DNA from 3 places in the Paenibacillus sp. BGI2013 genome. Region 1 is predicted to be linked to each of the others. Evidence: predicted binding sites of a transcription regulator. Region 1 holds the regulator's gene; each other region holds the start of a gene.
What was found. The regulator LexA, encoded in region 1, represses DNA repair genes until DNA is damaged. The targets are predictions, from matches to a motif close to CGAACATATGTTCG.
Positions count from the first base shown of each region.

Region 2: a site for LexA is predicted at 2,070-2,083, ahead of CXK86_RS13195 (DNA polymerase IV). Genes of this name have one in related genera too.
Region 3: a site for LexA is predicted at 1,376-1,389, ahead of addB (helicase-exonuclease AddAB subunit AddB). Genes of this name have one in related genera too.

Region 1 covers NZ_PJFA01000003.1:687,375-690,666, forward strand. The annotation lists gene CXK86_RS10445 (aldehyde dehydrogenase) at 209-1,510, shown strand; gene lexA (transcriptional repressor LexA) at 1,616-2,242, opposite strand; gene CXK86_RS10455 (LysM peptidoglycan-binding domain-containing protein) at 2,539-2,916, shown strand; gene CXK86_RS10460 (DUF896 domain-containing protein) at 3,012-3,221, shown strand.
Region 2 covers NZ_PJFA01000004.1:503,386-506,677, forward strand. The annotation lists gene CXK86_RS13185 (beta-glucoside-specific PTS transporter subunit IIABC) at 1-348, shown strand, start outside; gene CXK86_RS13190 (glycoside hydrolase family 1 protein) at 362-1,813, shown strand; gene CXK86_RS13195 (DNA polymerase IV) at 2,130-3,292, shown strand, end outside.
Region 3 covers NZ_PJFA01000013.1:29,614-32,905, reverse strand. The annotation lists gene addB (helicase-exonuclease AddAB subunit AddB) at 1-1,311, opposite strand, end outside; gene CXK86_RS25150 (class I SAM-dependent rRNA methyltransferase) at 1,511-2,887, opposite strand.

The DNA.
Region 1 (3,292 bases):
TCAAAAGATTTTAATCAAACTTCCTTAGAAATTCTGATAGCCACGAATAGGAGGGAATACTAGCTTTCACTCTATAAAAATTCCAACCATCGTTCAAATACATACAAATGGATGTTTCATTTGTATGTTGAAAGTTTCATATAGAAGAGGTATACTTTAATTAAATTTTGAACAATTTAATTTTAAATAATTAATTGGAGATGTTAATATGAATCAGGCTAAACAACTTGTGACAGAACAACGTACATTTTTTTATACAGGACAAACTAAAAATATCGAGTATCGGATTAATGCACTTCAACAGCTTAGAAAGGGAATTGAAAAGTATCAGCAACGGATTCAAGATGCACTTCGGGCAGATCTGAACAAATCTGAGGCGGAAGCTTACGGTTCCGAGATTCGCATTGTTTTGGGTGAACTGGATTTTGCATTAGAACACCTGCAGGAATGGGCTGCACCAAAACAAGTCCCAACCAATTCGGCTATGCCGGATGGTGTGAGCACCATTTACCCTGAACCATACGGAGTGGCTCTTATTATTGCACCTTGGAACTATCCTTTCCAACTGGCCTTTGGTCCACTGATTGGAGCAATCGCAGCCGGTAACTGTGCAGTTATCAAGCCTTCTGAATTAACACCAGCCGTATCTCGTCTGACGTATGATCTGATTCAAGAGATCTTCCCTCAGGAGTATATTGCGGTTATGGAAGGAGAAGTCGAGGCTAGCACAGCATTGTTGAAAGAGAAGTTTGATTATATTTTCTTCACAGGAAGCACGGGTGTTGGTCGCATTGTTATGAAGGCAGCTGCGGAGCATCTGACTCCTGTAACCCTTGAGCTAGGGGGCAAGAGTCCTGCTATTGTCCATAACGATGCAGATCTGAAGCTGGTGGCACAGCGTATTGTTCGTGGTAAGTTCCTTAATGCAGGCCAAACTTGCGTTGCTCCGGATTATTTGCTTGTACATGAACAAGTTCATGACGAATTGATCAATCTGATTGGCGCAGAGATCAAAGATAAATTTGGGGATGATGTGTTACAGAACGCTGATTTCCCGCATATTGTTAACTCGCGTAACTTTGATCGGTTGTCGAAATTCCTCACAGATGGCAAAACGCTGATTGGTGGGCGTTCTGTACGTGAGCAGTTGCTTATTGAGCCGACGGTAATTGGAGACGTGAACTGGGAATCAGCTGTCATGCAAGAAGAGATCTTCGGTCCGATTCTTCCTGTATTTACGTACAGTGACCTGAATCCTATGCTGGATGAGATTGTTCGCCGGCCAAAACCATTGGCGCTATATCTCTTCACACAGGATGAGCAACTGCAGAATCAGGTTCTGAATCAAGTATCCTTCGGTGGGGGATGTATTAATGACACACTTTCTCATATGACATCACACTACCTTCCGTTTGGTGGTGTAGGAGAGAGCGGCATGGGCTCATATCACGGACAACAGAGCTTTGATGTGTTCTCGCATCACAAGAGTGTTCTGAAACGCAGTGAATAATTAGCCGCTAAAATAACATAAACATGAAAAAAAGAGGTTGTCCTGTTGATCAGGATAACCTCTTTCGTATTTCATTACATCTAGTTTTGTTACTCAAGTTAAATATTAATGAATATCTCGGAAAAGGCCAATGACTTTACCCAGAATACTAACATGTTTCAAACGTAAAGGTTCGAAGGTCGCATTCTCCGGTTGAAGGCGAATATGATCTTTCTCTTTATAGAACGTTTTCACTGTAGCTTCATCGTCTTCAGTCATTGCAACGACGATATCACCGTTATCAGCAGTTTGCTGTTGACGAACAATAACATAATCTCCATTAACGATTCCAGCTTCCACCATACTATCTCCGACTACTGAAAGCATAAACACTTTCTGTTCGCCTACATAATGTGTAGGAAGAGGGAAGTAGTCTTCAATGTTCTCGGTTGCAGTGATTGGAACCCCGGCTGTAACCTTACCAACGACAGGAATACGTGCAACGCTATGAGCAAATTGATGAGAATGCTCAGATTCTTCCTGGCTCAAAAGCTCAATGGCTCTTGGCTTGGTAGGGTCGCGTCGGATCAAACCTTTTTTCTCCAAACGATCCAAATGTCCATGTACTGTTGAGCTGGAAGCCAGTCCAACCGCTTCACCAATTTCCCGTACGGAAGGAGGATACCCCTTCAACCGGACTTCATTTCGTATAAACTCCAGAATAGCCTGCTGCCTGCTGGATATCTTCGACATACCGTATCAACCCCATTTTAGTAACGTTTGGGAAAATTATAACATAGAACCTCCGTTCGTACAAACATAAGTTCTAAATAAAATAGCATTAAATCAGTGTTTTTTAACTTATAGAACAGAAATTGTCCAAAAGTCAGAGCATAATACTTCAAATGTTTTGTAAAAGGACTTGAAATAAGATATTTCTCCTTCAAAAAAGAAGCGAACAATTGTTCTAAAAATCTATTGAACAAAACAAGTGTTCGTGTTATATTGATTCCAACAGATAGGAACAAACGTTTGGAGGCGGGTATTTAATGAGATATTCTACTTATCAAAGCATTTATGAACCAATCAATTCGGAACTGGTGAAGTCTAACATAGGGAACTACAAGAAGGTTTTAGCGCGTTTCAAGATTTCTTCATGGATGTTAAAGGTAGCCATTACCTCTATGATTATATTTATTGGATGCAGCACCGTTTTAACTGTTTTTGCTGGCAATGAGAATGATGTTCTGCCAGGAGGAAAGATAGCTGTTTCACAAGGGGAAACATTATGGAGTATTTCTTTGGAACATAAGCCGACGAATATGGATACACGTATATATATAGAAGCAATTAAGAAAGTGAATCAACTTCATACAACTTCCATCCAAGTGGGACAAGTACTAGCTCTACCGCAATTTGCAGAATAAAATGCACATCAATGAGTGTTAGCGCGTGTCAGCTTGACAAGCAGCCTTTATAATGGCAAAGTTAATATGACTTTGTATTTTTGGAGGGGACAAGCTTGGATATAGATAGTCTGGTAGCACGCATTAACGAATTGGCTCGTAAGCAAAAGTCCACTGGATTGTCGGAGGAAGAGCTTGCTGAACGTGCCGAGCTAAGAGAGATTTATTTGAGTAATATTCGCAGCAATTTCAGACAACAACTGGATACCATTGAGATTGTTGATGATGAGAATGACAAAGGCCACCAAGGCAAACTCAAACACTAACGAAACCTAATGATATCATTATGATATTTAGGTTTCTTCCTGTTATTTTGAGTGTGCAATTTATAGGGGGA
Region 2 (3,292 bases), on a different contig from region 1:
GAACCTACAATTGGAAAGCTTGTTTCACCAGCCGATGGTGTCATATCCGCGGTATTCCCTACCTTCCACGCAATGGGTATTAGCTCGAATAATGGCGCTGAACTCCTCGTTCATATCGGCATGAACACGGTGAAGCTGAAAGGTGAACATTTCAAGGTGCATGTACAAGAAGGTGATGAAGTAAAAGCTGGGGATTTACTTATCGAATTCGATACAGATGCAATAGCCGCCAAAGGTTATGATCTGACTACACCTATTATTGTTACGAATTCAGATGACTTTACAGATGTAATTGGTATAGATAAACCATCGATTACGATCGGGGAAAAACTAATTAAGATCATATAAGGAGGAATTTCCAATGAAGAACACAACCGTATTCCCAGACTCTTTTATGTGGGGCGGCGCAACAGCGGCGAATCAATACGAGGGTGCCTGGAACATTGATGGTAAAAAAGCAAGTACAGCAGATATGATGACGGGTGGAACGCATACTATTCCAAGACGGATCACTAAACACATTGAGGAGGGTGTAAACTATCCTTCCCATGAGGCAGTAGACTTTTACCATCATTACAAAGAAGATATCCGTCTGTTTGCAGAGATGGGATTTCGATGCTTCAGAATGTCCATTGCTTGGTCCAGAATATTCCCCAACGGGGACGATGTAACGCCAAATGAAGCAGGACTTCAATTTTACGACAAGGTGTTCAGTGAACTGAAAAAGTATAATATTGAACCTATCGTTACGATCTCACATTACGAAGCTCCGTTTGCGCTAACAGAGAAATTCAATGCCTGGGCTTCCAGAGAGATGATCGACTGCTACGTACGGTATTGTGAGACCATTTTCACCCGTTACAAGGATGTCGTGAAGTACTGGATTACATTTAATGAGATCAATAGTTTAATTGTTCCAGCAGGTGCATATATAGCAGGGGCATTATTAGTTGATGATAGTGGTGTATTTAACAATACGGTTGTGGATAGTACGCAATTAAGATTCCAGGCTTTACATCATCAATTTATAGCAAGTGCAAAAGCTGTCAAACTTGCTCATGAGATTAATCCGGCGCTCCAAATCGGTTGTATGATTAATTATAGTCATGGTTACGGAAGTACATGTAAACCGGAAGATATGTTGAAGGCTCTGAGAATGGATCAGATTAACAATATGCTGAGCAGCGACGTGCAAGTTAGAGGGGAATACCCTGACTTTGCCAAAAGATATTTTAATGAGAACAATATTCAGATTGAGATGGCAGAAGAAGACGTAGAAGTGCTAAAACAAGGCTGTGTTGATTTCTATAGCTTCAGCTACTACAAGTCTCATGTAGTGGGTACCCGCCCAGAAGGTGATGAGACCCAGGGGAATGTCTTTGGTGGATTCAAAAATCCTTATTTGAAGGCAAATGATTGGGGATGGCAAATCGATCCAGTTGGACTTCGTTACGTACTCAATCATGTGTACGATCGGTATAGAATCCCTATAATGATCGTTGAAAATGGTCTGGGAGCGGTTGATGTCATCGAAGAGGATGGCTCTATCCATGATACGTACAGGATCAATTTCCTGCGAGATCATATCGAACAAATGAGAGAAGCTATCCTCGATGGCGTTAATCTTATCGGCTACACGGCTTGGGGTTGCATCGACATCGTTAGTGCCTCAACTGGCGAAATGGAGAAACGCTACGGATTCATTTATGTAGATAAGGATAACGAGGGCGGAGGTACCCTGAAAAGAAGTAAAAAGGACAGTTTCCACTGGTATAAAAAGGTGATTGAATCCAACGGGGAAAGATTGAATTAGGAAATATAATTTGCAATCGAACGAAAGATGATCCAATCTTTAAATTCCATCAAATAGACCAAGTACTTATCACTTTGTGAGACAAGTACTTGGTTTTTTGTGCATCAATAATAAAACTAAAAATTAATTATTTGGATGACTAAAGTGGCTGACAATATCCAGTCTACAGTTCATTATGGTGTCCTAGGGTTTTCAAAATCTAAATATAAATATTTACCTCTTGCATAAAGAACATGTGTTCGGTCTATAATATATACAAACATACGTTCTTAAAAGTACAGGAGTGATTACAGTGTTGACTAAGCAACGAACCATTATGCTCATTGATATGCAGAGCTTTTATGCTTCAGTCGAAAAGGCAAAAATGCCTCAATACAAAAATAGACCATTAGCTGTTGCGGGAGACCCCGCAAGACGCTCTGGAATTATCCTTGCCGCTTGTCCACTAGCCAAAGCGAAGGGTGTGTCTACCGCGGAACCACTCTGGCAGTCTCTTCAGAAGTGCCCTGAACTGATCATTGTGAGACCACACATGCAAGAATATATCGAAGTATCCACTCAAATCATGTCCATTATTGAAGAGTTCACCGATCTGGTCGAACCGTACAGTATAGACGAATTATTCGCTGATTTTACAGGGTCTATGCATCTATTCGGTAATGATCCAGTCGATTTGGCCAAGCAAATTCAAGACAAAATCTATAATGAAACAGGCGTTTACGCGAGAGCTGGCATTGGTGAAAACAAAATCATCAGTAAATTATGCTGCGATATAATCGCTAAAAAAGCAGAGGGGGGCATTTTCCGCTTAAAAAAAGAGGAGTTACACCTCCATATTGGAGATAAGCCCATCCGCGATATGTGGGGGATAGGCTCAAGAATGGAAAAACATCTGTGGAAGATGGGGATCCGAACCATTAGAGACTTGGCGAATACGCCTCTTTCCAAATTAAGAAGTAAGTGGGGCGTTAATGGAGAAGTCATCTGGCGAGTCGCAAATGGACTCGACAATTCGCCGGTAACCGTCAACACGCACAGTACACAAAAAGATATCGGAAACGGAATGACCTTGCCTAGAGATTTCACAGAGGCTTGGGAGATCGAAGTGGTTATTCTCGATATCTGCACAGAAGTATGCAGAAGAGCCCGCCAAAAGGGACTGATGGGTAGTGTCGTGTCCGTAAGTGTGTCTGGAGCGGATTTTGACCACCCCACTGGTTTTCACAGGCAGGTTAAACTGTCTGATCCTACAAACATAACCATTGATGTATGCAAGATAGCCAAACGCATATTTCATCAACACTGGGATAGGCAACCTGTGCGCCGTGTAGGCGTGTCCCTGTCTCAATTATCCAACGCGGATACATATCAACTATCTTTTTTTGATGATCAAGAACAGAAACGGGCCATTGATCAGGTGATGGACGACATTAAGGATCGATTTGGCGACATTGCCATTCTACGAGCAAGCTCCATTAC
Region 3 (3,292 bases), on a different contig from region 1:
AATACCACAAGCCAGTACATAATTCTCAAGCTGGTCCATATCTTCACGAGTGATGGAACCATCACGCGGAAGTAGCAGATCCGTTTTGACACAGCGAAATACATCCTCGTAACGCCAATGTCGACGAACAATGTCGAGTGCAGAACGGATAAACTCGGATAATGGATGATGAAGTTCATTTCTTCTGCGGTCCAGAAAGACGGGTACGTCATAATCCCTGAATAGAGGTTCAGCTATATCAGCGTAGGTATCCAACTGACGAACAAGTACCGCCATATCCCGATAACGCGCACCTTCGTTTTGTGCCAGGCGCCGCATCTCACGCAGTGCTCCCTCCATCTCAGCTCGTCGGTTCTCCGCTGCAACCAGTCGAATTCCGGAATCAAGGCCTTCACTTTTCCAACGAATTCGCCGGTCGAAACCAGCCTCCAGATGAGCAAGTCCCGGGCGATCCTTGTATCTCGGTGGAATCTCCGAATCTAGCACGGTTATATCGCTCGTTACACCCAGTTCGTCAGCCATTCCTTTCAGGCGCGCATAGGCACTTGCCGTGGGATAAAATAGTTCCAGTTCTCCAGGCAGTGCGCCGTGATCATAAGGACGATCCAATGTCAGTGCAATCGTCACGGAAGAGGACTGCAACATCAGCCGACCAATCACACTCATCTCCTGTGGTGTGAATCCCTGAAAACCATCAATCCAGATCTGGGCATCCTGCAGCAATGCACTTTCCGACAAACGATCTGTCAGCTCGGTCAACGTGTCTTCATCATCAATATATAAATTGGTCAGTTCCTGTTCATAGTCACGATATATCAGATTCAAGTCATGCAACTTGTCCTCCAGAATTGGCGAAGTGGATGAGGTATTCCCTCCAGACAGCCCGTCTTCCAGCAATGATGGATCAACTTCATAACGTTTAAATTCACTATATAAGTCATTTAATTCGCCTATAAAACCCAGCTGGCTGCCGGATGCACCAAACAGCTTTAATTCTTCCTTACGGCGCTGGATGACCTTGTAGAGCAGCATCTTTTTGCCTTCGGCTCCGATCGGAATACGAGCAGAACCACCTGCTTCTTGCATTACACGATAGGCTAGACGGCGAAAGCCGAGCACTTCTGCACGCATGGTACCTTTAATTGCTCCAGAAGACACCAATGCCTGCTCTGTTCGAAAAGAATTCTGTTCGGGAACGAGTAAAATCAAAGGTGTGCCTTGCGGCTCCTTTTGAAGCAGGGATGTAATTTCCCGGGTAATCAGCAAGCTTTTTCCGCTGCCTGCCCGGCCAATAACAAAACGAACGGACATGTCTAATCCTCCAAACCACACGTACAAGATTTTAATTCCCAGTATAACATATCTGACTTGGTTCGGAACATACGTTTGCCACTATCCGGTAAAACCGGAGATCCTCTCCGTTAACACAGCAAAACAGCAAAAAGCCCGCAGCTATCACACTGTGGACTTTTGACTTGATCTATACTTGATTGGAACGAAAATCATACGATTAATTCTTTTTACTGCGCACTTCGAAAATAGCAAATTTCAGGTAATGTCCTTCATCCACACCCAAAATTTGTGGGTGATCCTTACCGGCTGCCTTCCAGTCGATCAAACGAAGCACTTTGCCTGCATCTTCTGCTGCATCAGCAATCGTATCTAGAAATAAGTCTGGACGCATGTGATACGAACAGCTGGCTGTTACCAAATATCCACCCTCATTGACCAGTTTCATTCCTTGCAGATTGATATCTTTATAACCGCGACATGCACCTTTAACTGCTGATTTCGTTTTGGCAAATGCAGGAGGATCAAGGATGACCACATCAAATGTTTTACCGCCAGCTGCCAGCGCTTTGGATGTATCCACTTTCTGTTCGGCTGCACGTGCACGTGCGGTACGTTCATCCAGTCCCTTCACTTGTTCACGCAAGTACTGGAATGCATCAGCAACTACGAATTCAACCCGGTCAGTGAAACCGTTCAGCTCCACATTTGTTCGTGCACTCTCAATGGCATGCTCCGAAATATCAAGACAAGTCACTTTTTTAGCTCCATATTTGCAAGCATTCAACGTAAAGCTGCCCGTGTGTGAGAAACACTCCAGTACAGTGGCACCATCCCAATATGGGAATGTAACTACTTTACCACTTTTATTCACAGGCAAGAGCTGCTCTGTGCCATCCTGCTCGGTCGTTTGTAGTGTGATTCCACTCTTGTAGCCCCAACCCTTCATAAGCGGTTCAATGGCTGCACGATTCTCGCGTTGGTCGAAGAAGTAACCTGTCTTCTGCCCTTCCACGATATCCACTTTAATGAGTAGTCCATTCTCTGTAACCGTGACATGTCTTGGGCAATCTCCGTACAGTGGACCTTTGGTCTGCTCCAAACCTTCCAGTTCACGAATCGAGACATCACTGCGCTCGTATATACCTTCCGGCTGCATTACTTCAATGAGTGCCTGTACGATGGCTTCACGGCAACGATCCATGCCAAGTGTAAGCAACTGTACAACGAGAATGCTGCCGAATCGGTCAACGATTAATCCTGGCAGAAAATCAGCTTCGCCGTAAACGAGACGGTATGCCTCTCCATCCTGGATAAAACGTTCCCGGTGACGCAAGCAATCGCGGAAACGCGCTGCAAAAAACGCGGTGTCCATCTGTTCGGACTCCAGAGGTTGATACGCTACAACCCTTACAGTGATCTGAGATGCAGGATTGTAATAACCTGTCGCCAGATAGCGACCTTGATGATTCAATACATTGACCAGATCTCCCGGTTCCGGGTTTCCGTCAACAGAGGCAATTTCATTGTTAAATATCCATGGATGTGCATGTTCAAGCCGCTTTTTGCGACTGCGTTCGAGTGTAACTGATGGCAAGGTAGATCCACTTCTTTCATAGTTAGTTAAAAAGATAGGTTTGGTGCGGCGCGTAGGTGGCGTTTCGGTTACGAATCGATCTTCCGATCGCTGTTGTCTCCAGATTTTTTTGATTCCCTTTTTTAAAGGGAAAATCCGGAGGCAAAGGCGCACGCTTCGCTTCTTCAGATTCGATTTCGTCCCCTCCACTACGTTTGCACGAATCACCGTATCTTTTGAATTGGGGTGGCACAATTAGGTGGCGCTACGGCGACGAATTGTTCCTCTGATCGCTGTTATCCCCGGATTTTCCCTTTTCTCAAAGGGAAAATCCGGGGATAAAGGCGCACGCTTCGCTTCTTCGGTAACAATTTCGTCTTCTTCGCTACGTTTGCACGAATCACCGTATCTTTCGAATTGGGGTGC